One region of the Mesorhizobium calcicola genome, then DNA from elsewhere that is predicted to be linked to it. Evidence: riboswitches for the same ligand, from Rfam matches in the RefSeq annotation. Region 1 holds a riboswitch; each other region holds the start of a gene.
What was found. Region 1 has a riboswitch for S-adenosylmethionine ahead of metX (homoserine O-acetyltransferase MetX). Riboswitches for the same ligand answer to the same signal wherever they lie in the genome.
Positions count from the first base shown of each region.

Region 2: it holds a riboswitch for S-adenosylmethionine, as region 1 does, so the genes downstream of both, ACFSQT_RS04735 (O-succinylhomoserine sulfhydrylase) here and metX (homoserine O-acetyltransferase MetX) in region 1, are expected to answer to the same signal.
Region 3: it holds a riboswitch for S-adenosylmethionine, as region 1 does, so the genes downstream of both, metX (homoserine O-acetyltransferase MetX) here and metX (homoserine O-acetyltransferase MetX) in region 1, are expected to answer to the same signal.

Region 1 covers NZ_JBHUGY010000042.1:37,006-47,101, reverse strand. The annotation lists gene metW (methionine biosynthesis protein MetW) at 1-110, opposite strand, end outside; gene metX (homoserine O-acetyltransferase MetX) at 169-1,338, opposite strand; SAM riboswitch at 1,452-1,529, opposite strand; gene hisC (histidinol-phosphate transaminase) at 1,667-2,776, shown strand; gene ACFSQT_RS27045 (prephenate/arogenate dehydrogenase family protein) at 2,783-3,718, shown strand; gene ACFSQT_RS27040 (DUF2125 domain-containing protein) at 3,814-4,812, opposite strand; gene ACFSQT_RS27035 (gamma-glutamylcyclotransferase) at 4,946-5,467, shown strand; one part of gene ACFSQT_RS27030 (IS630 family transposase) at 5,611-5,947, shown strand; one part of gene ACFSQT_RS27030 (IS630 family transposase) at 5,947-6,554, shown strand; gene ACFSQT_RS27025 (aldo/keto reductase) at 6,635-7,582, shown strand; gene ACFSQT_RS27020 (LysE family translocator) at 7,674-8,300, shown strand; gene ACFSQT_RS27015 (lysophospholipid acyltransferase family protein) at 8,320-9,108, opposite strand; gene ACFSQT_RS27010 (LysR family transcriptional regulator) at 9,230-10,096, opposite strand, start outside.
Region 2 covers NZ_JBHUGY010000008.1:258,420-268,515, reverse strand. The annotation lists partial or broken gene ACFSQT_RS04750 (IS630 family transposase) at 104-1,048, shown strand; gene apaG (Co2+/Mg2+ efflux protein ApaG) at 1,061-1,453, opposite strand; gene ACFSQT_RS04740 (ceramide glucosyltransferase) at 1,697-2,848, shown strand; gene ACFSQT_RS04735 (O-succinylhomoserine sulfhydrylase) at 2,863-4,050, opposite strand; SAM riboswitch at 4,108-4,185, opposite strand; gene ACFSQT_RS04730 (2'-deoxycytidine 5'-triphosphate deaminase) at 4,341-5,435, shown strand; gene ACFSQT_RS04725 (ABC transporter substrate-binding protein) at 5,535-6,308, shown strand; gene araD1 (AraD1 family protein) at 6,363-7,355, opposite strand; gene mmsB (multiple monosaccharide ABC transporter permease) at 7,547-8,839, opposite strand; gene mmsA (multiple monosaccharide ABC transporter ATP-binding protein) at 8,836-10,096, opposite strand, start outside.
Region 3 covers NZ_JBHUGY010000018.1:163,651-173,746, reverse strand. The annotation lists gene ACFSQT_RS11160 (aldehyde dehydrogenase family protein) at 1-168, opposite strand, end outside; partial or broken gene ACFSQT_RS11155 (aldehyde dehydrogenase family protein) at 200-604, opposite strand; gene ACFSQT_RS11150 (hypothetical protein) at 540-764, opposite strand; gene ACFSQT_RS11145 (hypothetical protein) at 752-1,003, opposite strand; partial or broken gene ACFSQT_RS11140 (prephenate dehydrogenase/arogenate dehydrogenase family protein) at 1,321-1,830, opposite strand; gene hisC (histidinol-phosphate transaminase) at 1,837-2,946, opposite strand; SAM riboswitch at 3,084-3,161, shown strand; gene metX (homoserine O-acetyltransferase MetX) at 3,275-4,444, shown strand; gene metW (methionine biosynthesis protein MetW) at 4,503-5,117, shown strand; gene ACFSQT_RS11120 (DUF1330 domain-containing protein) at 5,160-5,447, opposite strand; gene ACFSQT_RS11115 (glycosyltransferase family 2 protein) at 5,856-6,791, shown strand; gene ACFSQT_RS11110 (DUF1194 domain-containing protein) at 6,813-7,616, opposite strand; gene ACFSQT_RS11105 (ABC transporter ATP-binding protein/permease) at 7,704-9,530, opposite strand; gene ACFSQT_RS11100 (class I SAM-dependent methyltransferase) at 9,664-10,096, opposite strand, start outside.

The DNA.
Region 1 (10,096 bases):
AACTCGAGCAGCGAGCCGTCGCCCGAGCCGACGTCGAGCACGCGGGACTGGGGCGGGATGAGGTTGGCGACGACCTCGAGGTCGACGCGCTGGTCGCGGTTGACGCTCATGGCTTCGCCTCCTGCCTTGCGCATGATCCTGGACGGACAAGTCTGCAACTTTCCGGGCTCATGCGCTGAGCCCTCTCGCCCGTGCCGCGGAGCCGATAAAGCCATTGATGGCGGCAAACAGTTCCGGCTCGTCGAGCAGGAAGGCATCGTGGCCACGGTCGGTCTCGATCTCGACGAAGGATACGGATGCGCCGGCCGCGTTGAGCGCGTGCACGATCGAGCGGCTCTCTTCGGTCGGAAACAGCCAATCCGAGGTGAAGGACACCAGGCAGAAGCGGGTTTTGGTGCCGGCAAAGGCATCCGCCAGCCGCCCGCCATGATCGGCGGCGAGATCGAAATAGTCCATCGACCGCGTCATGTAGAGATAGGAGTTGGCGTCGAAGCGGTCGACGAAGGTCATGCCCTGGTGGCGCAGGTAGCTTTCGATCTGGAAGTCGGCGTCGAAGCCGAAGGTCAGCGCCTCGCGATCCTGCAGATTGCGGCCGAATTTCCGGTGCAGGGCGGCTTCCGACAGATAGGTGATGTGGGCCGCCATGCGCGCTACCGCCAACCCCTTTTCCGGGCGTTTGCCGTTTTCGAAATATTTGCCGCCGTGCCAGTCCGGATCGGCCATCACGGCTTGCCGGCCGACCTCATGGAAGGCGATGTTCTGCGAGGAATGGCGTGCGCCGGTGGCGATCGGCAGCGCCGAGAAGACGCGCTCCGGATAGCTCGACGCCCATTCCAGCACCTGCATGCCGCCCATCGAACCGCCGAGCACGCAGAACAGTTTTTCGATGCCGAAATGGTCGATCAGCATCTGCTGCGCGCGCACCATGTCGCGGATGGTGATGATCGGCAGGTCGAGCCCGTAGGGCTTGCCGGTGGCGGGATTGGTCGAGGCCGGGCCGGTGGAGCCCAGGCAGCCGCCGATCACGTTGGAGCAGATGACGAAGAAACGGTTGGTGTCGATGATCTTGCCGGGGCCGATCAGCACTTCCCACCAGCCCGGTTTGCCGGTCACCGGATTGGTGTTGGCGACGTGCTGGTCGCCGGTCAGCGCATGGCAGACGAGGATGGCGTTGGAGCGGGCGTCGTTCAACGTGCCATAGGTCTGATAAGCGATCTGGAATGGCGACAGCAGCGTGCCGGCATCAAGCTTGAGCGGCTTGTCGGGCCCAAAACGCAACACCGGGCTCGACGGCTTGTCAGCCTCGTTGTTGGTTCGTCCAGCGCGCAGAGCGGCCATTGCATCCATCTCACACTTTGAATCCGCGCACCGTGCCTGTCGAAAATCGATGCCGATGCGGTGTCCGGCCGGCGCGGACAACAAAAAACCGGCATTGCAGTCGCAAAGCCGGTTACAGGATGCAAACGGCCCTTTAGCAAGTTGTTTAACGTGGCTGCAAGCCGACCGGCCAAATCACCACGGAAGTTCGCACCTCTTCTAGGGCTGTGGCACGCTGGCGTCAACGGCCAGCCGCAGTCCAGAGGCTGCCACCTCTCGACATTGCGCGCCGTGGCTTGTATTTCCGCTGCGGCTTCCAGGCGGAAGCGTTCTCGACGGATTTTGCGACATGAGCCAGACACCGGACAAGGCACGTCCAACCCCGCGCGCGGGCATCATGGACATCGACGCCTATGTGCCGGGCAAGAGCACGGCGCCCGCCGGCGTCGCCAAGGTCTACAAGCTGTCGTCGAACGAGAATCCGCTCGGTCCGTCGCCGAAGGCGATCGAGGCCGCGCGGGAGATTGCCGGAAAGCTCGACGTCTATCCCGACGGCACCGCTAGGCGGCTGCGCGAAGCGATCGCCGAGGTGCATGGCCTCAACGCACAGAACATCATCTGCTCCAACGGCTCCGACGAAATTCTCGGCCTTTTGGCGCAGACCTATCTCGCGCCCGGCGACGAGGCGATTTTCACCGAACACGCCTTCATGGTCTACAAGATCTACATCCAGTCCGCCGGAGCCACCCCGGTCGCGGTCAAGGAGACCGACGAGCGTGCCGACGTCGATGCGATGCTGGCCGCCGTCACGCCGCGCACCAAGATCGTGTTCCTTGCCAATCCTAACAACCCGACCGGCACCTATGTACCGTTCCAGGAGGTGCGCCGCCTGCATGCCGGCCTGCCCAAAAATGTGCTTCTGGTGCTCGACGCGGCTTACGCCGAATATGTCCGCCGCAACGATTATGAAGCCGGCATCGAACTGGTTGGCGGTGCCGAGAACGTGGTGATGACCCGCACCTTCTCCAAGATCGGCCTGGGCGGGGCGCGGATCGGCTGGATGTACGCGCCGATGCATATCGTCGATGCCATCAACCGCGTGCGTGGTCCTTTCAACGTCAATGCCACGGCGATCGAGGCCGGCATCGCGGCGATCCGCGACCGCGATCACGTCCAACGCAGCGTGATGCATAACGAGACCTGGCTCACATGGCTGAGCGAGGAATTGAGCAAGCTTGGGCTGCGGGTGACGCCCAGCGTCGGCAATTTCATCCTGATCCATTTTCCCGACGACCAGAAACATTCGGCTGCTGCGGCGGACGATTATCTGACCGCGCGCGGCTATATCCTGCGGCGCGTTTCCGGCTACGGCTTTCCCAACGCGCTGCGCATGACCGTCGGCACCGAAGAGGCCAATCGCGGCGTTGTCGCCGCTCTCACGACATTCCTGAAAAGCTAGAACACCATGACATCACCGATGTTCGAAAAGATCGCGCTGGTCGGCATCGGCCTGATCGGCTCGTCGCTGGCCCGCGTCATCCGCCGCGAGGGCCTCGCCCGTCACGTCGCCATCTCGACCCGCAGTGCGGCGACGCTGGCACGGGCGGAAGAGCTTGGGCTCGGCTCCTCCTACACCACAGATGCGAAGGAAGCGGTCCGCGATGCCGATCTGGTCATCGTCTCGGTGCCGGTCGGCTCGTCCGGCGCGGTGGCCGAGGAAATCGCGCCGGCGCTGAAGCAGGGTGCGATCCTCACCGATGTCGGCTCGACCAAGGCATCTGTCATCGCGCAGATGCAGCCCTATGTGCCGGCCGGTGTCCATTTCATTCCCGGCCACCCACTGGCGGGTACGGAAAAATCGGGTCCCGATGCCGGTTTTGCCGATCTGTTCGACAATCGCTGGTGCATATTCACCCCGCTGCCGGAGACGGACCCCGAGGCGCTGGAGAGGCTTTCGGAATTCTGGCGCCGCTGCGGCGCCAACATCGACACAATGGACCCGCAGCATCACGACATGACGCTGGCCATCGTCTCGCACCTGCCGCACATCATCGCCTACAATATCGTCGGCACCGCCGACGACCTGCAGTCGGTGACCAAGTCCGAAGTGATCAAATATTCGGCCTCGGGTTTTCGCGATTTCACGCGTCTCGCCGCCTCGGATCCGACCATGTGGCGTGACGTCTGCCTGCACAACAAGGACGCCATCCTCGAAATGCTGGCGCGGTTCTCGGAAGATCTGGCGTCGCTGCAGCGGGCGATCCGCTGGGGCGACGGCGAAAAGCTCTTCGACCTGTTCACCCGCACCCGCGCGGTGCGCCGCTCGATCATCGAAGCCGGCCAGGACATCGACGTACCCGATTTCGGCCGTCAGGCGGTCGAGCATCCGGCGAAGAGCTAGCTGCCGCGATCCAGGCTAGGCTGGCTCGCCCTCATCGGCAGCGTCTCGGCGCGGTCCGTCGTCCCAAACCACTGCGCACTTTTGGGCGACATGCACTATTCAACCGGCTTGATCTTGCCCAGCGGGATGAAGCCGAGCGAGGCCTTGCCCTTGACCACCTTCAGCGGCATCGACGGTTCGTTGCCGAGCAGCGCCAAGCCGGCAAAGCCCTGTTCGATCTTGCTCTTTTGCTCGGGGATGGCGGCGCCGAGGATGGCCGCCACGGCTTTCGGGTCCTTCAGCCTGATCATCAGGTCGGCGTCGATCAGGCCTTCGGCATCGACCGACAGCGGCCCGGAAACGGTGATGCGCGCCGTCCCCGACGACAGGTCGAGGTTGTGGATCTCGATCGCCTGGCCGCGCAGGCTCTTCACCTGCGTGCCGATCAGTGCGACGCCGTTCTTCAGCGTCACGTCGCCGCTGGCATCGAGCGCCGGCAGCATGCGCCCGCCGATCGCGTCGGCATCGATCTCGAGATCGCTGAAGTTGCCGAGATAGTCGATATCCCCATCGTTCGGCTGCAATTGGCCATCCGCCTTGCCGGCGCTGAACAGTTCGACCGGATCGGTGTCGTCAGCCGGATCGGTCTGGCCGGACAGGCCCTCTGCCCGCAGTGAAATACGTCGTGGCAGCGGCCATGACAGGTTGACGTCGGCCTGCAGTTTGTCCCAGTCGATCCACAGCGGCACCATGCCCGGAACGGAGGTCCTGAGCGGACCGCGCAGATCGGCAACCGGCGACAGGGGCTGGGTGACCTGGGCGACGGCATTGAAGCTGCCGGCCGAGGCGGCGATGTTCTTGGCGTCGTCCTGGTAGGCGAGGTTGTCGCAGGAGACAGCAAAGCTCAGGGGATAGCCGCTGACCTGGAGATTGGCGCAGCCGGCCTCGACGCCATTCTTGTTGAGCGTGGCAACCGCCTTGTCCGCTTCGCTCTTGACCCGGTCAGCCAGATAGAACCAGCCGCCGCTATAGACGGCGAACAGCACGACGACGAACGCCACAAGCCACAACAGGCCGCGTCGGCGTTTCGGTTGGCGTTCGTCACTTGACGTCATGCTTTGGCTCTCGTTAACGCGTGGGAGTTGTAGGCGGACTGGCGATTCCGACAACAATAGGTAGACAGAGGCGGACGGAAAAACACCGATTCCGGTGCGGTGTTGCCACTCTTTTGCGATCAGGCACGGCGATATGGGCGATTTTTGGGTGTTTGGCTACGGTTCGCTGATCTGGCGGCCGGGTTTCGCGCATGTCGAAACGCAACGTGCCCACCTGCACGGCTACCGGCGCTCGCTGTGCGTCTATTCCTTCGTGCATCGCGGCACGCGTGAACGACCGGGGCTGGTGCTCGGCCTCGATCGTGGCGGCTCCTGCGTCGGTCTGGCGTTCCGCGTCCCCGGCGAATTGCGCGACGAGGTCATTGCCTATCTGCGTGAGCGTGAGCTGGTCACCAACGTCTATCTCGAACGCACGCTCAAGGTACGCCTCGACGGCGGCGGCACGGTCGAAGCGGTGGCCTACATCGTCGACCGCCAGCATGAGCAATATGCCGGCGCGCTCGCCGCCGCGGATGCGGCGGCCGTGGTGCGCGGCGCGGTCGGCCAGTCCGGCAACAATGAGGACTATGTGGTCAGCACGCTGCAGCACCTCGAGGCGCTGGGGATAAGCGATCATTGGCTGGAGGATGTCGCCAGGCGGATCGCGCCTTTGTGAAGCGCTGGCTCTGCGGAAAAGGGCGGCGAGGCCTTTGACCTCGACAGGGCGAGACCTAGAGCACGTCCCGCGATCAATGAATCGATTGTGATGTGACGTCGGGCTTCGCGGGTGATTCAACATCCACTTTGATGAGGTGGATGATGGGAAGAGCACTGAGCGACGATCTTCGATCGCGGGTCTTGAAGGCTTCGGACGCGGGCATGTCTGCCCGGCAGGCGGCGGCGCGGTTCGGCGTCGGCATATCGAGTGCAATCCGGTGGATCGCACGGGCGAAGATCGGCGAGCGGACGCCGCGGCCGCAAGGCCGTCGACGCGCGTCCAGCCTCGATGCGCATAAAGCCTTCATCGTGGGGTTGATCGATGAGCGCAAGGACATCACGCTGAACGAGATGGTAGAGCGGCTGGCGGTCGAGCGATCGGCTCGGATCAGTCGCAGCGCCTTAAGCGCCTGGCTTGGCCGGCACGGCTGGACGTTCAAAAAAAGTCCGCACATGCACTGGAGCAGGATCGTCCCGACATCCTGAAGCGCCGTCGTGCGTGGTTCGACGGCCAACTCGACCTCGATCCGGCAAAGCTGGTGTTCATCGATGAAACTGGACTATCGACCAAGATGGCCCGGCTGCGGGGCCGTGCGCCATGCGGTGAGCGTTGCCGGGCGGGCGTGCCGCACGGCCATTGGAAAACCACCACCTTCACCGGCGCACTGCGGCTGACGGGCATGACCGCCCCGTTCGTCTATGACGGCGCCATGAACGGCAACGTATTCCTGGCCTATGTCGAGCAGGTGCTGGTCCCGACCCTGTCGGAGGGCGACATCGTCGTGATGGACAACCTTCCCGCCCACAAGGCCGCCGGCGTTCGCGATGCAATCGAGACGACCGGCGCGAGGCTCATGTTCCTGCCGCCCTACAGCCCCGACTTCAATCCGATCGAAAACGCCTTCTCAAAACTCAAGGCTCTTATGCGGGCCAAAGCCGAGAGGACAATCACAGCCCTGTGGACCGCCGTCGGATCGCTCGTCGACCTCTTCACCCCAGCCGAATGCCAGAACTACTTCAAGGCCGCAGGTTATGACCCAGATTAAACCGGACGTGCTCTAGGTTAGGCTTCGCAGCTCAGCCAGCGGGTGGTATTCGCCCGTCCCAATGATCCCGGAGATACGCCTTGCAGAAACGCCGTCTCGGTCGTACCGACCTTTCCATCGCGCCGCTGGTTCTGGGCGGCAATGTCTTCGGCTGGACCGCCGACGAAAAAACTTCGTTCGATCTGCTCGACCGCTTCGTCGGGGCCGGCCTCAACGCTGTCGATACAGCGGACGTTTATTCGCGCTGGGTGCCCGGCCACAAGGGCGGCGAATCGGAAACCATCATCGGCAAATGGATGAAGGACCGTGGCAATCGCGATCATGTCGTGGTGGTCACCAAGGTCGGTTCGGATATGGGGCAAGGCCACAAGGACCTGTCGGCCGCGCATATCGAAAAGGCTGTCGACGCGTCGTTGCGGCGGCTGCAAACCGATGTCATCGACCTCTATCTGTCGCACTGGCCGGATCCGACCACGCCCTATGAGGAAACCCTTGGCGCTTACGAGAAGCTGCTCGCCAAGGGCAAGATCCGCTATGCCGGCTGCTCGAACCTCGACGCCGGCCAGTTGCGCGCGGCCCTCGATGTGGCGAGCCTGCGCAGCCTGCCGCGCTACGAGGTGCTGCAGCCGGAATACAATCTCTACGATCGCTCGTCCTTCGACGGGCCGTTGCGCGATCTGTGCGTGGCCGAGGATATCGGCGTCATCACCTATTTCAGCCTGGCCAAGGGCTTCCTTAGCGGCAAGTACCGCAGTGAGGCCGATCTTGGTCAAAGCCCGCGTGGCGGCGGGGTGAAAGACTACCTCAATGCGCGCGGCATGCGCATCCTTGCGGCACTCGACGCGGTGTCGGCCAGGCATTCGGCCAAGCAGGCGGAAGTGGCGCTTGCCTGGGCGATCGCGCGGCCAGGCGTCACCGCACCGATCGCCAGCGCCACCAAGCCGAGCCAGATGGACAGCCTGATCAAGGCGGTGTCGCTGAAACTGACCGCCGACGACATGGCCGAGCTCGACAAAGCGAGCGGCTGAAACCTCCGGCGGCCGCTCTACGCACGAACGTCCAAGACCGCCCCCTTGCCTCGCCCTACCGTTTTTCGCACGGGACAAGGCAGAGGATGAGATGACTGAGCCGCTTCTTTCGCAGCCGGACCTGTGGCGCCAGATGCTCGCGCTGGTGCTTGCCGCCACCGTCGTCATGGGCAGCCCCGGGCCGGCAACGATAAGCGTCACCGCCGTCGGAGCTGCCTTCGGCCTGCGTGGTTCATTGCGGTACGCCTGGGGGATCGTTCTGGGCACGATCGCCGTGCTGCTGGTGGTGGCCACCGGGATCACGGCGGCGCTCACTTCGATGCCGAAGCTGGCGCCGTTGCTGGCCGCCGCCTCCGCCGCCTACATCCTCTATCTCGCGTTCAAGATCGCCACGGCACCGCCATTGGCGGCACGCGCAGCCGAGGCTTCGCGCCCAACATGGCTGGCCGGGTTTCTGCTGGCTGTCGCCAACCCAAAGGCCTATGTGGCGATCGCCGCGGTGTTCGCCGGCGTTTCATCGAACCAAGGCGCCGGCGACATCGGCATATGGCTCAAGCTGACCGTTCTCGCGCTGATGATCGTCGCCATCCATGCTCTGTGGCTGGTCGCGGGGGCGGCGTTCGCGCGCTTCCTGCGCCTGCCTGCGGCCTCGCGGATCATCAATCTGGTCTTTGCCGCGACACTGGTGTTGACCACGGCAGTGGCCGTGTTCGGCTGAATGTCGACTCGGGAGCCTTTCAGGCTTTCGCGCCCAGTTCCCGCAACCGCTTGATTGCCGTTGGCGGCAAGGCCGGGGGGTTGGGCGCGCGCGATGCCTCAATGAGAAGCTGGTCACAGGCAGCCTCGGTATCCCCGATCAGTCGGGCCATGAATTCGTCCTTGCCCAAGCCCGGCGGGATCGGCGGCAGGAACCGCGCCTTGATCGTGCCGGGGTAGCGCAGGAATTTGCGGCGCGGCCAGTAGAGACCGGCGACATGGGCGACCGGCACCACCGGAACGCCAAGCTGCGAATAGATCTCGACGATGCCGTATTTGTAGGCCGGCTCGTCGCCCGGCGCGCGGCGCGTACCCTCGGGATAGATGATCAGCTGGCGTGGGTTGCGCGCCATTTCCTGCCTGGTCGCGGCGACCACCGCCTTCAACGCCTTCGAGCGGCTGCCGCGGTCGACCGGGATCATGCGCATCTTCATGATGTACCAGCCGAAGAACGGGATCCAGGTCAGCTCCCGCTTGAGGATGTAGAGCGGGTCCTGGAGGTAGGGGAAGAAGGCGATGGCGTCCCAGAAAGACTGGTGCTTGGGCGCCAGGATGAAGGAACCTTCGGGCAGGTTCTCCTGGCCGGTGATGTCGTTCCTGGTCCCGGCAATCTTCTCATAGAGCCACATGCAGCTGCGCGACCAGAATTTCGGCACGAACCAGGCGCGGTGCCGGGGCGACAGGAAATAGTAGGGGGTCCAGAGGATCATCTGGATGATCAGATTGACGTAGAAGACGAAATTGAACGCCAGCGATCGGATATAGAGCATGCGGGAGGCCCGGTGAGGAGGTGTGCGTTGGTTACACCAAGCGCGGGGAAAAAGGAAATGGCCGCAAGGCACTCTGATCGGCGAAGACGTATGGTCTGTCGATCGGTGGGGGCCAGTTCAGCTACGTCAATCGGGCCAGCCGCTCCTTCAGACGCGGGGCGGCGAAATCGAGAAACGCGCGCAGCTTGACCGGCAGCAGGCCGTGGCCGGCATGCACCAGGCTTACCGGCCATGGCTCGGGCTCGAACTCCTGCAGCAGGACGCGCAGCGTACCTGACCGCTGCGCGGCCTCGATCTGGTAGGAAAGCACTTTTGTCAGCCCGACGCCGGCAATCGCCGCATCGATGGCCGCCTCGGCGGTGTTGACCTGAAGCCGCGAGCGGACCTGAACCGGAACTTCAGTCCTGCCTCTGGTGAAGCTCCACGCGGCGGCGGAAGCAAGTCCCTCAAAGGTGATGCAACTGTGTGTTTCCAGATCCTCTGGGGTCGTCGGCGTGCCGTGTTCGGCCAGATAGGCCGGGCTCGCGCAGACGACGCGGCGGATCGAGCCGACGCCAATGGCGACCAGGCTCGAATCGGGCAACCGGCCGATGCGAATGGCGAGGTCGAAATGGTCTTCGACCAGCTGGGTTATGCGATCTGCCAGCGTCAGGCGGATGTCCACGTCGGGATAGGCCGCGAGAAAGCCGGTGACGACCGGCAGAACGTGCAGGCGGCCAAAGACGACCGGGGCGGTGATGGCCAGTTCGCCGGTCGGCGCGCTGTATTCGCCGGCCGCCGTGCGTTCGGCCTCGCCGACCTCATCGAGGATGCGACGGCAGGCGGCAAGATAGGCCTGGCCGGCATCGGTCGGCGTCAGCCGGCGCGTCGAGCGGTTCAACAGGCGTGTGTTCAGATGCCGTTCCAGATCGGAAACCTTGCGGCTGACCGTCGCCAGCGGAATGCCGAAACGGCGAGCCGCAGCGGAAAGGCTGCCGGCCTCCACCGC
Region 2 (10,096 bases), on a different contig from region 1:
AGGCGCAGGTGGCCACTAGAGCACGTCCCGCGATCAATGAATCGATTGTGATGTGACGTCGGGCTTCGCGGGTGATTCAACATCCACTTTGATGAGGTGGATGATGGGAAGAGCACTGAGCGACGATCTTCGATCGCGGGTCTTGAAGGCTTCGGACGCGGGCATGTCTGCCCGGCAGGCGGCGGCGCGGTTCGGCGTCGGCATATCGAGTGCAATCCGGTGGATCGCACGGGCGAAGATCGGCGAGCGGACGCCGCGGCCGCAAGGCCGTCGACGCGCGTCCAGCCTCGATGCGCATAAAGCCTTCATCGTGGGGTTGATCGATGAGCGCAAGGACATCACGCTGAACGAGATGGTAGAGCGGCTGGCGGTCGAGCGATCGGCTCGGATCAGTCGCAGCGCCTTAAGCGCCTGGCTTGGCCGGCACGGCTGGACGTTCAAAAAAAGTCCGCACATGCACTGGAGCAGGATCGTCCCGACATCCTGAAGCGCCGTCGTGCGTGGTTCGACGGCCAACTCGACCTCGATCCGGCAAAGCTGGTGTTCATCGATGAAACTGGACTATCGACCAAGATGGCCCGGCTGCGGGGCCGTGCGCCATGCGGTGAGCGTTGCCGGGCGGGCGTGCCGCACGGCCATTGGAAAACCACCACCTTCACCGGCGCACTGCGGCTGACGGGCATGACCGCCCCGTTCGTCTATGACGGCGCCATGAACGGCAACGTATTCCTGGCCTTATGTCGAGCAGGTGCTGGTCCCGACCCTGTCGGAGGGCGACATCGTCGTGATGGACAACCTTCCCGCCCACAAGGCCGCCGGCGTTCGCGATGCAATCGAGACGACCGGCGCGAGGCTCATGTTCCTGCCGCCCTACAGCCCCGACTTCAATCCGATCGAAAACGCCTTCTCAAAACTCAAGGCTCTTATGCGGGCCAAAGCCGAGAGGACAATCACAGCCCTGTGGACCGCCGTCGGATCGCTCGTCGACCTCTTCACCCCAGCCGAATGCCAGAACTACTTCAAGGCCGCAGGTTATGACCCAGATTAAACCGGACGTGCTCTAGTTCACCGTCCGCCGCGTGCCCGGCAGATCGAGCGAGAAGGCGGGGATGGCGACGTTGAACGTCTCGCCCCGCTTGTTGCGCATCGTGTAGTGGCCGACCATGATGCCCGACGGCGTCGAGAGCGGGCAGCCGGAGGTGTACTGGTAACTGTCGCCGGGATTGAGCTCGGGTTGATCGCCGACGACGCCGGGGCCACGCACTTCCTCGACCCGGCCGGTGCCGTCGGTTATGTGCCAATAGCGCGACAACAGCTGCACGAATTCATCCGACTGGTTGTCGATGGTTATCTGATAGCCCCAGACATAGCGGTTCTCCGATGGATCCGAGCGGTCCTCCAGATAAAACGGCCTGACCTGCACTTCGATGTTGCGCGTGACGGCGCGATACATATGCGGCTCCAAAACGATCCGGTGACTTTCGGCGCTCCTCTCGGGCCGGTCAACGGTGCGCGTCCGTCATTGCGGCCTTAAAGGCAGGTGCCGGCAAAGAATGTCATTTAAGTGACACATGACAATGATGGTGTGCGCCACCAGTGCCGCGCGACTCGGGCGCTCTGCCGAACTGTTGAAATCGGTCGTCATGCCAGCCAGATTGTTCTGGCGGACCGGTTTTTCTGGAGTGACCGGATCTCGATGGAACTCACTCTCATAACCGCCACGCTTTCGACTGCTCTCATTCTCTCAAACCTCGCCAGCATCCTGCTCGCCGCTTCGCGTCTGAAGCGGCGCCGCACTATCGCGCCGCCGGCCGGCAAGCCACAGCCGGTGTCGATCGTCGTGCCGTCGCGTGGCGTCGAGCCGTTTACGCACGAGACGCTGGAGCGTGCCTTCTCGCTCGACTGGCCGCGCTACGAACTGATCTTCTGCGTCGCCCATGCCGACGATCCGGTGATCAGGCTGATCCGCGCCGCCATCGCCCGTTTCCCCAAGGTGCCGGCTCGACTGTTGATAGGCGACGACCGCATCAGCGCCAATCCGAAGCTCAACAATTGCGTCAAGGGCTGGGAAACCGCGCGCCACGACTGGGTTATCCTGGCCGATTCCAACGTGTTGATGCCGGGAGACTACGTCCAGCACCTGATGGCGGCATGGCGGCCAAATACCGGCCTTGTCTGCTCGACGCCGATCGGCTCGCGGCCGGCCGGCTTCTGGGCTGAAGTCGAATGCGCTTTCCTCAACACGCTGCAGGCGCGCTGGCAGTATGCCGGCGAGGCGCTTGGCCTTGGCTTTGCCCAGGGCAAGAGCATGCTCTGGAACAAGCCGATGCTCGAAGCCGGCGGCGGTATCCGCGCGCTGGCCGCCGAGATCGCCGAGGACGCTGCCGCGACCAAGTTGGTCAATGGCCTTGGCCTGCGCGTCAATCTCGTCGCCGCGCCGTTCGAGCAGCCGCTCGGCCGGCGCACGTTTGATCAGATCTGGTTGCGTCAGGCCCGTTGGGCGCGCCTGCGCCGCGTCACCTTCCCGCTGTTCTTCGCACCCGAAATCCTGACTGGCGCGGTGGTGCCGCTGGCGCTTGCGCTGGTTGCCGCGGCAGCTTCCGGCGTCAGCCTCTGGGCAACCGCCATTGCCGTGCTGGCGGCCTTCTACCTTCCGGAGTGCGCTTTGGCCTGGTCCAAGGGCTGGTACCTGTCGCCGCGCATGGTCGCGGCGATCATGGTGCGCGACATGATCCTGCCGGCGATGTGGGCGCGCGGCTGGCTCGGCGGCGCCGTCGACTGGCGCGGCAACGCGATGACCATCGGCACCAAGGCGGCCGAACTGGAAGAGACACCGTCCGGCGCCTGAAAGCCAAAGGCCGCTTATCTGGCCTTCAGCGCCTGTTCGATGTCCTCCAGAAGATCATCGGTATCTTCCAGGCCGACCGACAGTCTGAGCGTGCCCGGCCCGATGCCGAGTTCGGCGCGGGCCTCGTCGCTCAGGTTCTTGTGCGTCGTCGTCGCCGGATGGGTGATCAGGCTCTTGGCATCGCCGAGATTGTTGGAGATCAGCACGATGTCGAGGGCGTTCTGCAAGGCGAAGGCCGCCTGCTTGCCGCCCTTGACGTCCAGGCAGATCAGCGTCGAGCCGCCCGACATTTGCTTCTTGACGATGGCCGCCTGCGGGTGATCGGCGCGACCGGGATAGATGACGCGGGCGATTTCGGGCCGCTCGGCCAGGAAATCCGCGATCTTGCCGGCGCTTTCCGTCTGCTGGCGCACGCGCAGCGGCAGCGTCTCCAGGCCCTTCAGCAGCGTCCAGGCATTGAACGGCGAGAGACTCGGGCCGGTGTGGCGGAAATAGTCATGCAGGTTCTCGTCGATCCACTTCTTGTCCGACAGGATGACGCCGCCGAGACAGCGGCCCTGGCCGTCAATGTGCTTGGTCGCCGAGTAGACGACTATATGTGCGCCGAGCTGCAAGGGCTTCTGCTGCAGGGGCGTTGCGAAGACATTGTCGACGATCAGCCGCGCGCCGATCGAATTGGCAAGCGCGGCGACCGCGGCGATGTCGACCACTTCCAGCGTCGGGTTGGTCGGGCTTTCCAGGAAGAACAGTTTGGTGTTCGGCTTGACGGCCTTTTCCCAGTTGGCGATGTCGGTGCCGTCGACCAGCGTCGCTTCGATGCCGTATCTCGGCGCCAGCGTCTCGACCACCCAGCGGCAGGAACCGAACAGCGCACGCGCCGCCACGATATGGTCGCCGGCCTTGGCGCTGCACAAAAGCGCGGCCGTCACCGCCGCCATGCCGGACGCCGTGGCACGCGCATCCTCGGCGCCTTCGAGCGCGCACATGCGCTTTTCGAACATGTCGACGGTCGGATTGGCGTAGCGCGAATAGATGAAGCCCGGCTCCTCGCCCTTGAAGCGGGCTTCGGCCGCCTGCGCCGTTTCGTAGACATAGCCCTGGGTGAGATACATCGCCTCGGAGGTTTCGCCGAAACCGGAACGCAGGGTTCCGCTATGGACGAGTGCTGTTTGAGGCTTCCAGTTGCGCTTCTTGGTGCTCATCGCTTTTGTTCCAGACACAAAAAAACCGGCCGCGAAAGTCGCAACCGGTCCATACGGCCTTGCGGCCCGACGGTCCTTTAGCGACTTGTTTAACGTGGCTGCAAGCCGACCGGCCAAATCACCACGGGATAACGACCCTTTAGACCCGCGCCACGCTTGCGTCAATTGCCGGCTTGATTAAGAGGTTTGTACCAGGCAGGTTTCCGCAAAAGTGTTCCACGGTTTTGCGGCAAGAACCTGCGACAGGAAAATCGCCTGGCCCAAGAATCGCCTGGCCTAGGAGTGGAGCCTTGCGGCAAACAGGCATTCTTCCCGATCAGGACATTTCGGCGCTGTTCCAGTCCGGCGCGCTGAAGTCGACCCGCGCGCTCGATGCCGACCAGATCCAGCCGGCGAGCCTGGATCTCAGGCTCGGCGACAAAGCCTGGCGGGTGCGGGCCTCGTTCCTGCCGGGTCCCAACCACAAGGTTTCGGAAAAGCTCGACCGGCTGCAACTGCACGAGATCAATCTTGCCGACGGCGCGGTGCTGGAGACCGGCTGCGTCTATATCGTGCCCTTGCTTGAAAGCCTGGCACTGCCGGCGGCCATTTCGGCCTCGGCCAATCCGAAGAGCTCGACCGGGCGGCTCGACATCTTCACCCGCGTCATGACCGACCGTGGCCACGAGTTCGACAAGATCGCCGCCGGCTATCACGGCCCGCTTTATCTCGAGGTCAGCCCGCGCACCTTTCCGATCGTCGCGCGCACCGGTTCGCGCCTGTCGCAGATCCGCTTTCGCACCGGCAATGCGCTGCTCTCGGAAGCCGAGCTGCATGACCTGCATCGCGCCGAGATGCTGGTCGCCACCGAGCCACCGAACATTTCCGGCGGCGGCATCGCCCTGTCGATCGACCTCAACGGCGATCAAAGCGGGCTGGTCGGCTATCGCGGCAAGCATCACACCGGTCTCGTCGATGTCGACAAGCGCGCCGCACAGGAGGTGGTCGACTTCTGGGAGCCGATCCACAAGAGCGGTGCTGGCGAACTGGTGCTCGATCCTGACGAGTTCTACATCCTCGTCAGCCAGGAGGCGGTGCATGTGCCACCGCTCTACGCCGCCGAGATGACGCCGTTCGATCCGCTGGTCGGCGAATTCCGCGTCCACTATGCCGGCTTCTTCGATCCGGGCTTCGGCCACTCTGCGTCCGGTGGCACCGGCAGCCGGGCAGTGCTCGAAGTGCGCAGCCACGAAGTGCCGTTCATCCTCGACCATGGCCAGATCGTCGGCCGGCTGGTCTACGAGCATATGCTGAAACGGCCGCAGGCGCTCTACGGCACCGATCTCGGCTCCAACTACCAGGCGCAGGGCCTGAAGCTGTCCAAGCATTTCCGCGCCGCGCGCTGAACCCATTCCCGTCGGGCAATATACTTGCCTGCGCTGGCTCGCCATGCTTGGCTGCCTTGCTGGCCGTTCAAGCTGGCGGCGTTCAAGGGGAACCAAGAAATGCAGATTTCGAAATGGATCATCTCGGCAGCAGGCGCTGCCATGCTGGCGATGGCGGCCGGCTCTTTTTCGGCGCAGGCAGCGGAGAAACTGAAGATCGGCACCGAGGGTGCCTATCCGCCGTTCAACACCATCACCTCCGACGGCAAGGTTGTCGGCTTCGACATCGATATCGCTAACGCGCTGTGCGCGCAGATGAAGGTCGAGTGCGAGATCGTCACCCAGGACTGGGATGGCATCATTCCCGCCCTGCAGGCCAAGAAATTCGATGCCATCATCGCCTCGATGAGCATCACCGAGGAGCGCAAGAAGCAGGTCTCCTTCACCAACAAATACTATACGACACCGCTGGCGCTGGTGGCGCCGAAGGATACCGATCTCGCCTCGACCGAACCGGCGGCCCTTGCCGGCAAGACGGTCGGCGCCCAGGCTTCGACCACGCAGGCCGACTATGCCCAGAATGTCTATGGCAAGGCGGGCGCGGAGGCAAAACTCTACCCGACCCAGGAAGAGGCGATCACCGACTTGACGAACGGGCGGCTCGATGCCGTCATCTCCGACAAATTCGTGCTGGTGGACTGGTTGAAGAAGGCAAGCGACGGCTGTTGCAAGCTGGTCGGCGACGTCAAGGGCACGGAGACGCAAGCCGGCATCGCCGTTCGCCTGGAGGACACGGCACTTCGCGACAAGCTCAACGCGGCGATAGACGCCATCGTTGCCGATGGCACCTACAAGAAGATCCAGGCCAAGTACTTCGACTTCGATATCTATTGAGGCTGGAGAGCGTTTCTTCCTTCTCCCCTTGTGGGAGAAGGTAAGGAGGCCGCCTCAAAGCGCCTTCACCGCCACCTTCACCGGCTGCTCGATCTCGAGCGGATTGCGCAGCGGCAGGCCGAAATCCTTGGCCCCGATCTCGAACACATCGCCAGCCTCGGTCGTGATGCCGTCGGCGAAGGACAGCGTCGCCGTGCCGAACATATGCACATGCACGTCGCCCGGCTGGCGGAAGGCCGCATATTTGAAGTGGTGATGTTCGAGATTGGCAATGGTGTGCGACATGTTTGCTTCGCCAGACAGGAACGGCTTTTCCCACAGCACCTCGTTGTCGCGATAGATGCGCGAGGTGCCCCTGATGTCGGCGGGCAGGTCACCGATCAGGATTTCCGGCCCGAACGAGGCGTTGCGCAGCTTGGAGTGGGCGAGGAACAGATAGTTCACGCGCTCGGTGACGTGGTCGGAAAACTCGTTCGACAGCGTGAAGCCGACACGGAACGGCGCGCCGTCGTCGCCGATGACGTAAATGCCGGCCACCTCCGGCTCCTCACCGGCGTCCTTGGCGAAGGCCGGTGACCGGAGTGCTGCACCTGGCGCCACCGCCATCGTGCCGTTGCCCTTGTAGAACCACTCCGGCTGCACGCCGATCTGACCTTTCGCAGGCTTGCCGCCCTCCAACCCCATGCGGAACATCTTCATGGAATCGGTCAACTGTTCGTCGCCGTCGGCGCCGAGCTTCTTGTGCATGGAATCGCGTGTCGCGGCGGAACCGAGATGTGTCAGTCCGGTGCCGGTCATATGCAGGTGCGCCGGATCGGGATGGTTGATCGGCGACAGCAGCCGCCCCTTCTTGTAGGCGGCATCGAGATCGACGGTCTCGCCAAGCCCCTTGCGCTCGATCAGCGCGACGAGGCCGACGCCGGTGCGGGCGGCCTCCATCGCCAGCGAATAGACGCTGCGGGCGCCATTGATGATCCGGGTCTTGCCGCCGTTGCGGGCAACGACGCGGATGGTCTCGGCGTCGTCGAGAATCTGGGAGATCAGCATGATGAATCCTCTCTCATTTGCCTTGGCAGGGTTGCCGGAACGGCAAACCTTACCCAGCGCGGCCCGGACTTCGTCCATGCCACGTTGAAATTCTCCATTCGGATTGCGCTCGCGAGCCTGGTCCCTCGGGGGACTTCTTTTCGTGCCGCCGGGCAGCGCCGCGATGTGACCCGTATGCCTTCCTGGTTCCCTCAGCCCTTGTTCTTGTTGTAGACGTCGAACACCACGGCGCCGAGCAGCACCAGGCCTTTCACCACCTGCTGCCAGTCGACATTGACGCCCATGATCGACATGCCGTTGTTCATCACGCCCATGATGAAACCGCCGACCACAGCGCCGATGACCTGGCCGACACCGCCCATCGCCGAGGCGCCGCCGATAAACACAGCGGCGATGACGTCGAGCTCGCTGCCAAGGCCTGCCGCCGGCACCGCCTGCCCGAGGCGCGCCGCGATGATCAGGCCGCCAAGCGCCGACAGGACGCCCATATTGACGAACACCATCAGGGTCAGCCGCTCGGTCTTGATGCCCGACAACTGCGCCGCTTTGGCATTGCCGCCCATCGCGTAGATGCGTCGACCGATCGTCATGCGTTTGGTGACGAACACGAACAGTGCGATCAGCGCGCCCATCACCATCAGAACGATCGGCAGGCCCTTGTAGGTGGCGAATTGGTAGACCAGGAACAGCGCCAGGGCGCTGGTCACCAGGGTCTTGACGACGAACAGCGTGAAGGGCTCGGCTTGGTAGCCATGTTGCTCGCGCGTGCGCCGTGCCTTGAGGCCGAAGAAGGCATAGGCGAGCACGGCGACGAGGCCGATCACGATCGTCGTCATATGCAGCGTCAGGCCGCTGCCGACGATGGTCTTGCCGGCGGCGTTCACGGTCGGCGGGATCAGCGTCAAGGAGCCGATCACGTCCGGAATGAAGCCGGAACTAAGCGCCTTGAACCCATCTGGAAGCGGCCCCACGGAAGACCCGCCACCCAGCAGGGCCTGGCAGATGCCGCGGAAGATCAGCATCCCCGCCAGCGTGACGATGAAGCTCGGTATTCGGTGATAGGCAATCCAGTAGCCTTGCGCCGCGCCGATCGCGCCGCCGATGACGAGGCAGATGATCGACACAACCAGCGGGTTGCTCAAAGGGCCGAGCGGCCAGATGACCATCATCATTGCCGCCAGCGCGCCGATGAACCCGGCGACCGAGCCGACGCTGAGATCGATATGGCCCGAAACGATCACCAGAAGCATGCCCAGCGCCATCACGATGATGAAGCTGTTCTGCTGCACCAGATTGCTCAGGTTCACCGGCTTGAACAGCGTGCCGGAGGTCGTGAACTGGAAGAACACCATGATGGCAATCAGCGCCAGGATCAGGCCGTATTCGCGCAGATTGGTGATCAGCGCCGAGACGGCCACACGCGGCCCCTGCTGCACATCTTCGGCAACGCCGCTTTTCGGCGCGGGAGCGCTCTCGGTGGTCATGATGCTTTTCCTTCTCCGCGAACGATGGCGCGCATGATCTTTTCCTGGCTGGCGTCGCTGGCCGCCATTTCGCCGACCATGCGGCCTTCATTCATGACGTAGATGCGGTCGGTGATGCCGAGCAGTTCCGGCATCTCCGACGAGATGACGATGATCGCCTTACCCTCGGAGGCGAGGCGGGCAATGATGGTGTAGATTTCATACTTGGCGCCGACGTCGATGCCGCGCGTCGGCTCGTCGAGGATCAGCACTTCCGGATTGGCAAACAGCCATTTCGACAGCACCACCTTCTGTTGATTGCCGCCCGACAGATTGCCGGTCATCTGGTAGACACTGGACGAGCGGATGTTGGTCTTGGCCTTGTAGTCGTTGGCGACGGCAAGTTCGCGCAGGTCGTCGATCACGGCGTGGCGCGACACGCCGGGCAGGTTGGCCAGCGTGATGTTGTGCTTGATGTGATCGATCAGATTGAGACCGTAGGTCTTGCGGTCCTCGGTGACGTAGGCAATGCCGTGTTCCACCGCTTTGCTCACCGAGGAGACATCGATCGGCTTGCCCTTGAGCAGCACCTCGCCGGTGATGTGACGGCCATAGGAGCGGCCGAACAGGCTCATCGCGAATTCGGTGCGCCCCGCGCCCATCAGCCCGGCGATACCCACCACCTCGCCCTTGCGAACGTCCATATCGATGCCCCTGATCACTTGCCGCTCGGCATGGATCGGGTGGTAGACGGACCAGTTCTTCACCTGGAGCACGGTCTCGCCGATCTTCGGCTCGCGCGGCGGAAAACGGTCGTCGAGCGAGCGTCCGACCATCGAGGTGATGATGCGGTCCTCGCTGATGTCCTTCTTGGCAAGGGTCTCGATGGTCCGCCCGTCGCGGATGACCGTGACCTTGTCGGCGACCCGGTTCACCTCGTTGAGCTTGTGCGAAATCAGGATCGAGGTCATGCCTTGCCGCTTGAATTCGAGCAGCAGATCGAGCAGCGCCTGGCTGTCCTTTTCCGACAGGCTCGCCGTCGGCTCGTCGAGGATCAGCAGCTTCACTTCCTTGCTGAGCGCTTTGGCGATCTCGACCAGTTGCTGCTTGCCGACGCCGATATTGGTGATCAGCGTCTTGGGGTCCTCCTTGAGGCCCACCTTCTTCAAAAGGGCGCTGGTGCGCGTCTCGTTGGCATTCCAGTCGATGACGCCAAATCTGGCGTGTTCGTTGCCAAGGAAAATGTTCTCGGCGATCGACAGCATCGGCACCAGCGCA
Region 3 (10,096 bases), on a different contig from region 1:
GCCGCCGGTCACCTTGCCGCCATGCGCGGTGGCCTCATTCAGCGCCTTCTGCATGGCGTCGAAGGCAGCCTTGTCGATCAGCGGCCCGACCAGCGAGGAGGTCTCCAGCGGATTGCCGACCGTCCACGCTTTCGTAAGCCTTCTTGAGACCTGGAACCAGGGCATCATAGACGCTGTCATGCACGAACAGGCGCCGCAGCGTCGTGCAGCGCTGTCCCGCCGTGCCCATCGCTCCAAAGGCAATCGCGCGCAGAGCCATGTCGAGATCGGCGCTCGGGCAGACGATGCCGGCATGTTGCCGGTGCGAGCTCGAGCACCGCGCGGGCAAAGCGCTTGGCCAGCCGCGGGCCGACGTCGCGGCCCATGCGGGTCGAGCCGGTGGCCGAAACCAGCGCACCTTGGGGTGGTCGACCAGGATCTCGCCGACGGCGCGATCCCCGATCAGCACCGGCGCCAGGCTCTGCGGCGCATCCGTACCGAAACGCTTTACCGCACGTGCAAAAATCGCCTCGCAGGCCAGCGCCGTCAGCGGCGTCTTCTCAGACGGCTTCCACCCCACCGCGTCGCCGCAGACCAGCGCAAGTGCGGCGTTCCACGACCACACCGCGACCGGGAAGTTGAAGGCGGAAATGACAGCCGACGACGCCGAGCGGATGCCAGGTTTCCATCATGCGATGGCCTGGGCGCTCGGTGGCGATGGTCAGGCCGTACAATTGCCTGGAAAGACCGACGGCGAAATCACAGATGTCGATCATCTCCTGCACTTCGCCAGTCCCTCGGACGGGATCTTGCCGACCTCGATCGAGACCAGCCGGCCAAGCTCGGCCTTGTGCGTGCGCAGTTCCTCGCCGAGCAACCGCACCAGTTCGCCGCGCCGCGGGGCCAGGCACCATCCGCCATGCCTGGAAACGCCTTGTGGGCGGCATCGATGGTCTTGGCCGCGTCGGCCCGGCGAGATCGTCTTCAGTGCCGCGATCTGCTCCCCCGTCACCGGGCTGCGCAACGATCAGGTCGCCGCCTACAAGCGCGTCCTTGGCCACACCCAGTTTCGCCAGAAAGCTCGGCCGTTTCCTTCGCTATCGTCATTTTTTGTCCCTTTCAGATTCCGTCGCCCTCATAGGGCACAGGGGTCAAGCCTTTGCGTCATGTCGCCCCGCGTGCCGAACGGCACTTCAGGCGCTGTCATGGCGTGGCATTACTCGTTTCAGGGGAAAATCGCCACCCCGGCATGGTCCAAGCCGAGCGCAGACCGTTGAACCAGACCGCAATTCGGTCATTTCGCCGTGCGGGCAGGTCCCCGTACGGCACCGTCTTCATCAGGCAGCGGCGCCAGAATTCCGAAAGCCTCTCCAGCGCCTCGGGGTCCGTCTCCGGCAGCGGGGTGAATATGCACCAGCGATTGTCGAACAGATCGGCAAAACCGGCATCGGGACCCGATTTTTCCGTACCCGCCAGTGGGTGGCCGGGAATGAAATGGACACCGGCCGGCACATAGGGCTGCATCTGCGCGATGACAGATGCCTTGGTCGAGCCGACATCGGTGAGGATCGCACCCTGCTTCAGCGCCGGCGCGATTTCCTCGGCCACCGCGCCGGACGAGCCGACCGGCACCGAGACGATGACCAGATCGGCATCGCGGACCGCTTCCTTCGCATCTGTGGTGTAGGAGGAGCCGAGCCCAAGCTCTTCCGCCCGTGCCAGCGTCGCCGCACTGCGGGTCGAGATGGCGACGTGACGGGCGAGGCCCTCGCGGCGGATGACGCGGGCCAGCGACGAGCCGATCAGGCCGATGCCGACCAGCGCGATCTTTTCGAACATCGGTGATGTCATGGTGTTCTAGCTTTTCAGGAATGTCGTGAGAGCGGCGACAACGCCGCGATTGGCCTCTTCGGTGCCGACGGTCATGCGCAGCGCGTTGGGAAAGCCGTAGCCGGAAACGCGCCGCAGGATATAGCCGCGCGCGGTCAGATAATCGTCCGCCGCAGCAGCCGAATGTTTCTGGTCGTCGGGAAAATGGATCAGGATGAAATTGCCGACGCTGGGCGTCACCCGCAGCCCAAGCTTGCTCAATTCCTCGCTCAGCCATGTGAGCCAGGTCTCGTTATGCATCACGCTGCGTTGGACGTGATCGCGGTCGCGGATCGCCGCGATGCCGGCCTCGATCGCCGTGGCATTGACGTTGAAAGGACCACGCACGCGGTTGATGGCATCGACGATATGCATCGGCGCGTACATCCAGCCGATCCGCGCCCCGCCCAGGCCGATCTTGGAGAAGGTGCGGGTCATCACCACGTTCTCGGCACCGCCAACCAGTTCGATGCCGGCTTCATAATCGTTGCGGCGGACATATTCGGCGTAAGCCGCGTCGAGCACCAGAAGCACATTTTTGGGCAGGCCGGCATGCAGGCGGCGCACCTCCTGGAACGGTACATAGGTGCCGGTCGGGTTGTTAGGATTGGCAAGGAACACGATCTTGGTGCGCGGCGTGACGGCGGCCAGCATCGCATCGACGTCGGCACGCTCGTCGGTCTCCTTGACCGCGACCGGGGTGGCTCCGGCGGACTGGATGTAGATCTTGTAGACCATGAAGGCGTGTTCGGTGAAAATCGCCTCGTCGCCGGGCGCGAGATAGGTCTGCGCCAAAAGGCCGAGAATTTCGTCGGAGCCGTTGGAGCAGATGATGTTCTGTGCGTTGAGGCCATGCACCTCGGCGATCGCTTCGCGCAGCCGCCTAGCGGTGCCGTCGGGATAGACGTCGAGCTTTCCGGCAATCTCCCGCGCGGCCTCGATCGCCTTCGGCGACGGACCGAGCGGATTCTCGTTCGACGACAGCTTGTAGACCTTGGCGACGCCGGCGGGCGCCGTGCTCTTGCCCGGCACATAGGCGTCGATGTCCATGATGCCCGCGCGCGGGGTTGGACGTGCCTTGTCCGGTGTCTGGCTCATGTCGCAAAATCCGTCGAGAACGCTTCCGCCTGGAAGCCGCAGCGGAAATACAAGCCACGGCGCGCAATGTCGAGAGGTGGCAGCCTCTGGACTGCGGCTGGCCGTTGACGCCAGCGTGCCACAGCCCTAGAAGAGGTGCGAACTTCCGTGGTGATTTGGCCGGTCGGCTTGCAGCCACGTTAAACAACTTGCTAAAGGGCCGTTTGCATCCTGTAACCGGCTTTGCGACTGCAATGCCGGTTTTTTGTTGTCCGCGCCGGCCGGACACCGCATCGGCATCGATTTTCGACAGGCACGGTGCGCGGATTCAAAGTGTGAGATGGATGCAATGGCCGCTCTGCGCGCTGGACGAACCAACAACGAGGCTGACAAGCCGTCGAGCCCGGTGTTGCGTTTTGGGCCCGACAAGCCGCTCAAGCTTGATGCCGGCACGCTGCTGTCGCCATTCCAGATCGCTTATCAGACCTATGGCACGTTGAACGACGCCCGCTCCAACGCCATCCTCGTCTGCCATGCGCTGACCGGCGACCAGCACGTCGCCAACACCAATCCGGTGACCGGCAAACCGGGCTGGTGGGAAGTGCTGATCGGCCCCGGCAAGATCATCGACACCAACCGTTTCTTCGTCATCTGCTCCAACGTGATCGGCGGCTGCCTGGGCTCCACCGGCCCGGCCTCGACCAATCCCGCCACCGGCAAGCCCTACGGGCTCGACCTGCCGATCATCACCATCCGCGACATGGTGCGCGCGCAGCAGATGCTGATCGACCATTTCGGCATCGAAAAACTGTTCTGCGTGCTCGGCGGTTCGATGGGCGGCATGCAGGTGCTGGAATGGGCGTCGAGCTATCCGGAGCGCGTCTTCTCGGCGCTGCCGATCGCCACCGGCGCACGCCATTCCTCGCAGAACATCGCCTTCCATGAGGTCGGCCGGCAAGCCGTGATGGCCGATCCGGACTGGCACGGCGGCAAATATTTCGAAAACGGCAAACGCCCGGAAAAGGGGTTGGCGGTAGCGCGCATGGCGGCCCACATCACCTATCTGTCGGAAGCCGCCCTGCACCGGAAATTCGGCCGCAATCTGCAGGATCGCGAGGCGCTGACCTTCGGCTTCGACGCCGACTTCCAGATCGAAAGCTACCTGCGCCACCAGGGCATGACCTTCGTCGACCGCTTCGACGCCAACTCCTATCTCTACATGACGCGGTCGATGGACTATTTCGATCTCGCCGCCGATCATGGCGGGCGGCTGGCGGATGCCTTTGCCGGCACCAAAACCCGCTTCTGCCTGGTGTCCTTCACCTCGGATTGGCTGTTTCCGACCGAAGAGAGCCGCTCGATCGTGCACGCGCTCAACGCGGCCGGCGCATCCGTATCCTTCGTCGAGATCGAGACCGACCGTGGCCACGATGCCTTCCTGCTCGACGAGCCGGAACTGTTTGCCGCCATCAATGGCTTTATCGGCTCCGCGGCACGGGCGAGAGGGCTCAGCGCATGAGCCCGGAAAGTTGCAGACTTGTCCGTCCAGGATCATGCGCAAGGCAGGAGGCGAAGCCATGAGCGTCAACCGCGACCAGCGCGTCGACCTCGAGGTCGTCGCCAACCTCATCCCGCCCCAGTCCCGCGTGCTCGACGTCGGCTCGGGCGACGGCTCGCTGCTCGAGTTGCTGCAGGACACCAAACAAGTCGACGGCCGCGGCCTTGAGCTGTCGCAGCGTGGCGTCAATGAATGCGTGGCACGCGGCCTCTCGGTCATCCAGGGCGATGCCGACAAGGATCTCGAATTCTATCCCGACAAGGGCTTTGACTTCGTCGTCCTGTCGCAGACCTTGCAGGCTACCCGCAACCCGAAGCTGGTGCTCGACGAACTTCTCAGGATCGGCAACCGCGCTATCGTGTCCTTCCCCAATTTCGGCCATTGGCGGGTGCGCATGTCGCTGTTCCTCAACGGCCGCATGCCGGTGACCAAGGACCTGCCCTATTCCTGGTACGACACGCCCAACATCCACTTCTGCACCATCCGCGACTTCGTCAACCTGTGCGACGAGCTCGGTGCGACCGTTGAGAAGGCAACGGCGCTCGACGCCAATGGCCAGAAGATCGGCCTGTCGATGCCCTGGTGGTTCTGGAATTTCTTCGGCCAGCAGGCAGTATTCTTGCTGAGACGATAATCTCGCTGCTGTATCTCTTTAATCGCTGCGCCGTTGTCGACTTCACGTCTGGCCAAGGACATCTGTGGCCCTATGTGGATGCTCAACGCCATCAACGAAGATCACAGCGGATTGCGAGTTGTCGGTCCGCAACCTCAGGATCGCCTGGTAGCCGGCCGGGTTGTACCATCCGCGCACTTGCTGTCTGTCTGGAAACTCGATGATGATCAGGTGGCCCGGCCATTTGTTTTCGATCACCTCGACATCGCCGCCATGGACCAGAAAACGGCCGCCGAAAGGTTCCAGCGAGGCATCGATCTTCTGCAGATATTCGACAATCTGCGGACCCATCTGGACTTGGCGCATATGGGCAACGGCGTAAGCGGTCGTGATTGTACTCCCTCCGGAACCGAAGCCGACCAGCCGGCCTCGCAACGGCAATCTGCCCAAACACCGGCCACGTTGCGATTACGTCTGACGTAATGGCATGCATCCGGATTGTAGACGCGTCGTCGCAAAGGCGATTTGCAAGCATAGCGCGCGGCAATAGTGTTGCAGTTGAAGCGCTAGTTTCTGGAATTCGTCATTTCACCCGCTTTGAGCAGCATCCCGATTGGTGACACGGACGCCTGTTTTCTGTAGCGTCATGGCCAATACAGGGGGATATGGAAGGGGGAGTCCGATCCATTTTGACCGTCCTGAAAGATCGAAAGACCTTGCAGAAGGCGTGTTTTTTGCGCTGGGAATGGCTGACGCTATATGACCGGGAAGACAGAGCAGGCTCCTCTCATTACGGTGATCACGCCGACCCACAACAGGCGGGAAGCGGTATTGCGCGCTGTGGAAAGTGTCCTTTCCCAGAGTATGTCGAGGTTTGAGCATATTGTCGTCGACGATGGCTCGACTGATGGGACCGCGGCGGCGCTGGCCGGCATTCGCGATCCGCGACTGATCTATGTCGGCGCGAAATGGCGAGGCGCCAATGCCGCCAGGAATGCGGGCATCGAACGCGCGCGGGCGCCCGTCGTGACATTCCTCGATTCCGATGACGTCTATCTGCCGCACAGGCTTGAACGGACCCTGACCTGGTTCGATGCCGATCCGGCGCTCGAAGTGCTGATCAGCTCCTATGTCTCGCTGAAGGGCGGACGCGCCACCAATTGCATCAATCGCGATGCATTCCTTAACCCGGGCACGCTGGAGCGAACGCTGGTCGCGGAGACGATCTTGATCGCGGGATCGGCGATAACAGCCCGCCGCGAGGCCCTGCTGGCCATCGGCGGCTACGACAGCGATATCGCCCGGATGCAGGATCGGGAATTGCTGCTGCGCCTTGCCCGGCGCTTCGGCGCGCAACTGTCCCAGAACATCGACTGGACCAAGCACAATTCGGAGAATTCGATTTCGCGACGCCGCCGCGGCTATGTCGAAGCCTATGCGAACCTGATGAGCAAACACCCGAATATTGCGCGCTCGTACCCGCATATTCCGCCCTACATGATCACGCGGCAGATCATTTCCGATATTCTGAAATGTCGGATACCGGAAGCCTTCTCGGGCTACATGGCCAACCGCTCGTCGAAGGACCTCGGCTATTCGCTGCCCGAACTGATCAATGGCTATGTCTATGGCCGGCGCTGGCGCCGCGACCTCCACGATGAGTTTCGGCAGAAGTTCGGCGCCCGTCCGGCCTGAGGCCTGTCGTAACAGCAGAGCTCATCGGTCGAGTTCCGGAAAATATGGATCCGAAAAAAACCGCCTGTCCCGCTCGCCCTGCAGGCAGTCGATAGGCGTGGCAGCATCGACGGGGACGACCCTGGCCTTGTCCTGAACGCCGCTCACTTCTAGGATCAGCTTGCGCCGTATTGCCGTCGAAAATTCAGCGGCCGCGTAGATCGGCAGCACGAAGGAACCAGGCCCTCCGGTCACGCACTGTGCATAATACCGGTCGAGATGGCTGAAAGTCGGCGACGGGTTGATCAGGATCGGCAGGCCGTTGATGACGATGCCTTTCGCGGTTGCCGCATCACGCGTCGCGGTGACCGGCGGCCCGATATTGTTCGGACCATCGCCTGATATATCGATGACACTGCGCTCACCCTCGAAAGAAGTGCGATCGAAAAGCTCGGTGCCGAAAGCCAGCGCACCGGAAATCGAGGTGCCGCGGAAGCTGCGAAACGGGCGGGCCGCGACCTTGTCGGCAAAGCTGTTGGCGCTCTCGGCGCTGTCGATGATTTGCCAGTCGATGACCCCGTCATCGCGCACCGTGCCGGCCCATTCGAAATACGCGAGCGCGATGCGGCCCGTCTTGCCGGCGCGGACAGCCTGGATGAAATCGGGATGCCGCAGCGCCTCGACATAGCCGGCGCGCTGCAAGGCGAACTCCTTCTCGTCCATCGACAGCGAAATGTCGACCGCCAGCACCAGCCCGACGTCCACCGCCAGCGCATCCGGCGGCGACGCTATGGGAGTTGCCTGGGCACAGGCAAGACAGGCAAGCAAGCGCAAAGCATCAAGCATGGCCGACGCCAGGGTTGTTTCTTCGGGAAATCTTCCTTCGCGATCACGGCAAAATAAAGCTTGGAGCCTGCAACCCGGGAAAACAGCCTATTTCCGGCGGCGGGCGGCAGTTGGCGGCGGGTCGATCGCGCCGGCCCTGACGCGAACGGGTTTCAGCGCCGGTGCATCGGCATCCTTGACGATCGTCAAGGCGCGCGGAAAGAACTGGTTGTTGTGCAGTCCGCGTCCGATGTTGAGGATCGCGGTCCCGGGCAAGCGCTTCTCCAGCATTGACAGCACGCGCCGCAGCGAAGGTCCGTCGAACGCGTCCATGGCTTCGTCGATGATCACCCACTTCGGCTGCCGCAAGGCGAGCCTGGCGAAGGCCAGCGAACGCTGTTCGTCATCGCCCAGCTCATGCTCCCAGCGCGCGCTGCGATCGAGTGAGGATGACAGTCGTCCAAGCCCGACTTCGGCAAGCACCGCTGAAATGTCGGCGTCACTCGCCGGCGCCGGTCCGTTCGGATGATCGAGGACCTCGCGCAACGTACCGGCCGGGAAATACGGGACGCGCGGCACGAATATGGGGGTTTCTCCCGCCGGCAGGCCAATCCGTCCGCGCCCCCATGGCCACAGGCCGGCTATGGCGCGGAAGAACAACGTCTTGCCGGCGCCCGGGTCGCCGGTGATCATGACGCGCTCGCCGGGGCGGATTTCGACATGCTGATCGGCGAGCCTGGTGCAGCCCTCCGGCGAGGCCACTTCGAGCTTCTCGAAAGTCAGGCTGCCATTGGCATTGTCGCCGAAGGCAATGCGCCTTTCCGTGTCGTGCAGCACATCGGTTTCATCGAGCGCGATGCGGAAGTCGGCGACGCGCATCAGCGTGGCGCGCCAATCGGCAATGCTGCCGATGTTGTTGATGAACCAGCGCAAGGAAGAGTGCACCTGGTTGAAGGCGCCGACCGCCATCATCAGCCCGCCAAAGCTGATATCGCCTGAGAAATAGACCGGCGAGGCGACCAGGATGGGTGCCACCACGGTGATCCAGCCATAGGTGTCGGTCACCCAGGACAGGTTGATCTGGGCGGTGTAGATGCGCCGCATGGCCCCCAGCACCGTGCCGAGGTCGAGTCCCAGCCGTCGCCTGGCGTCGGCCTCGCCATGGTACAGCGCAATGGCATCGACATTCTCGTTGACGCGCACCATCGAGGAGCGCAGCTCCGCTTCCCGCGTATAGCGGTCGCTGTTGAGGCGGATCAGCGGCCGGCCGACCAGCCAGCTCAGCCAGGAGGCGGTGCCGGCATAAAGGATGGCGGCCCAGACCATGTAGCCCGGTATGGCCAGAGAGGTGCCGCCGATATGAAACACGAAGCCCGAAGACAGCTCCCACAGCACACCGACGAAGGACACGAGCAGGATGCATGACTGCAGCAACCCGACGCCGAGATCGGTCGACAGGTCGGACAGATGCGCGGCATCCTGCTGCATGCGCTGGTCAGGATTGACACCGATGGCGCCGGCATTGGCCAGACGGAAGGCGCGCGCTGGTCGCATCCATTGGTCGATCAGATCCGCCGTCAACGCTTCGCGCAGCTTCAGCCTGATCATCTGGTTGAGCCAGGTCTGGCCGATATTGAGCACCAGAAGCCCGCCGGCGATTGCCGCAAAGACGAGAAGCTGGTGCAGGAAGGCCGCCATGTCGCGGCGCGCAAGCGCATCGTAGAAAGGCTGGTTCCAGCGGTTGAGCAGGACCTGGCCGATCGACGTAGCAATGATGACGGCCATGATGCCAACCGATGTCCAGAGCAGCCAGCCGCGAACCGGCGACCCCGCCAGCGCCTGCCTGATCGTTGCCACCTGATCGCGCAGGCTGCTGGCTTCGACCGCCACGGTGATGGGCTGAACGGCGGCGACATTGTCCAGTTGATCAGCCATGGCTGGGGTCCTTGCGTTCAGTAGCGGCGCTGAAACCGGATGGAGAGACTTGAAGGCACCCATCGTTCAAATGAGCTGCCAGCCCACTGGCGACAGATAGGGTGGGAAACGACCCCGGACGTTCTCGCAGCGATCACGAAGCCGTCACCCGCGCAGCCGATGGCTTGGCATCCCCGACCTCGTTCCGACGGCCGAGCCGCGTGGCGCCGTGCGGCGACAGCACCGGTACGAAGACGCGGCGCGAGGCGCGCTGGGCGACCGGCACGCCTTGATAGAGCCGTTTCTGCGCCTCGACGACGATGACTCCGGAAAAGATCGGCCACAGCCGCCGGCCGGCGCGTTCCAGCACATTGTGGAAGCGCATCATGAAGCGGCGTCGCGATGGCGGGAAGAACAGCGCGTCGGACCAGGAGGCGGGCGTGAAATTCGCCTCGCGCAGCAGTTCCGTGAGCTGGCCGCGCGAGAACGGCCGGCCATTGCCGAACGGTGTATGCTCGAAGCGCGCCCAGACGCCGCGCCGGTTGGGCACGACGATGACGACGCGCCCCGCCGGCGACAGCACACGC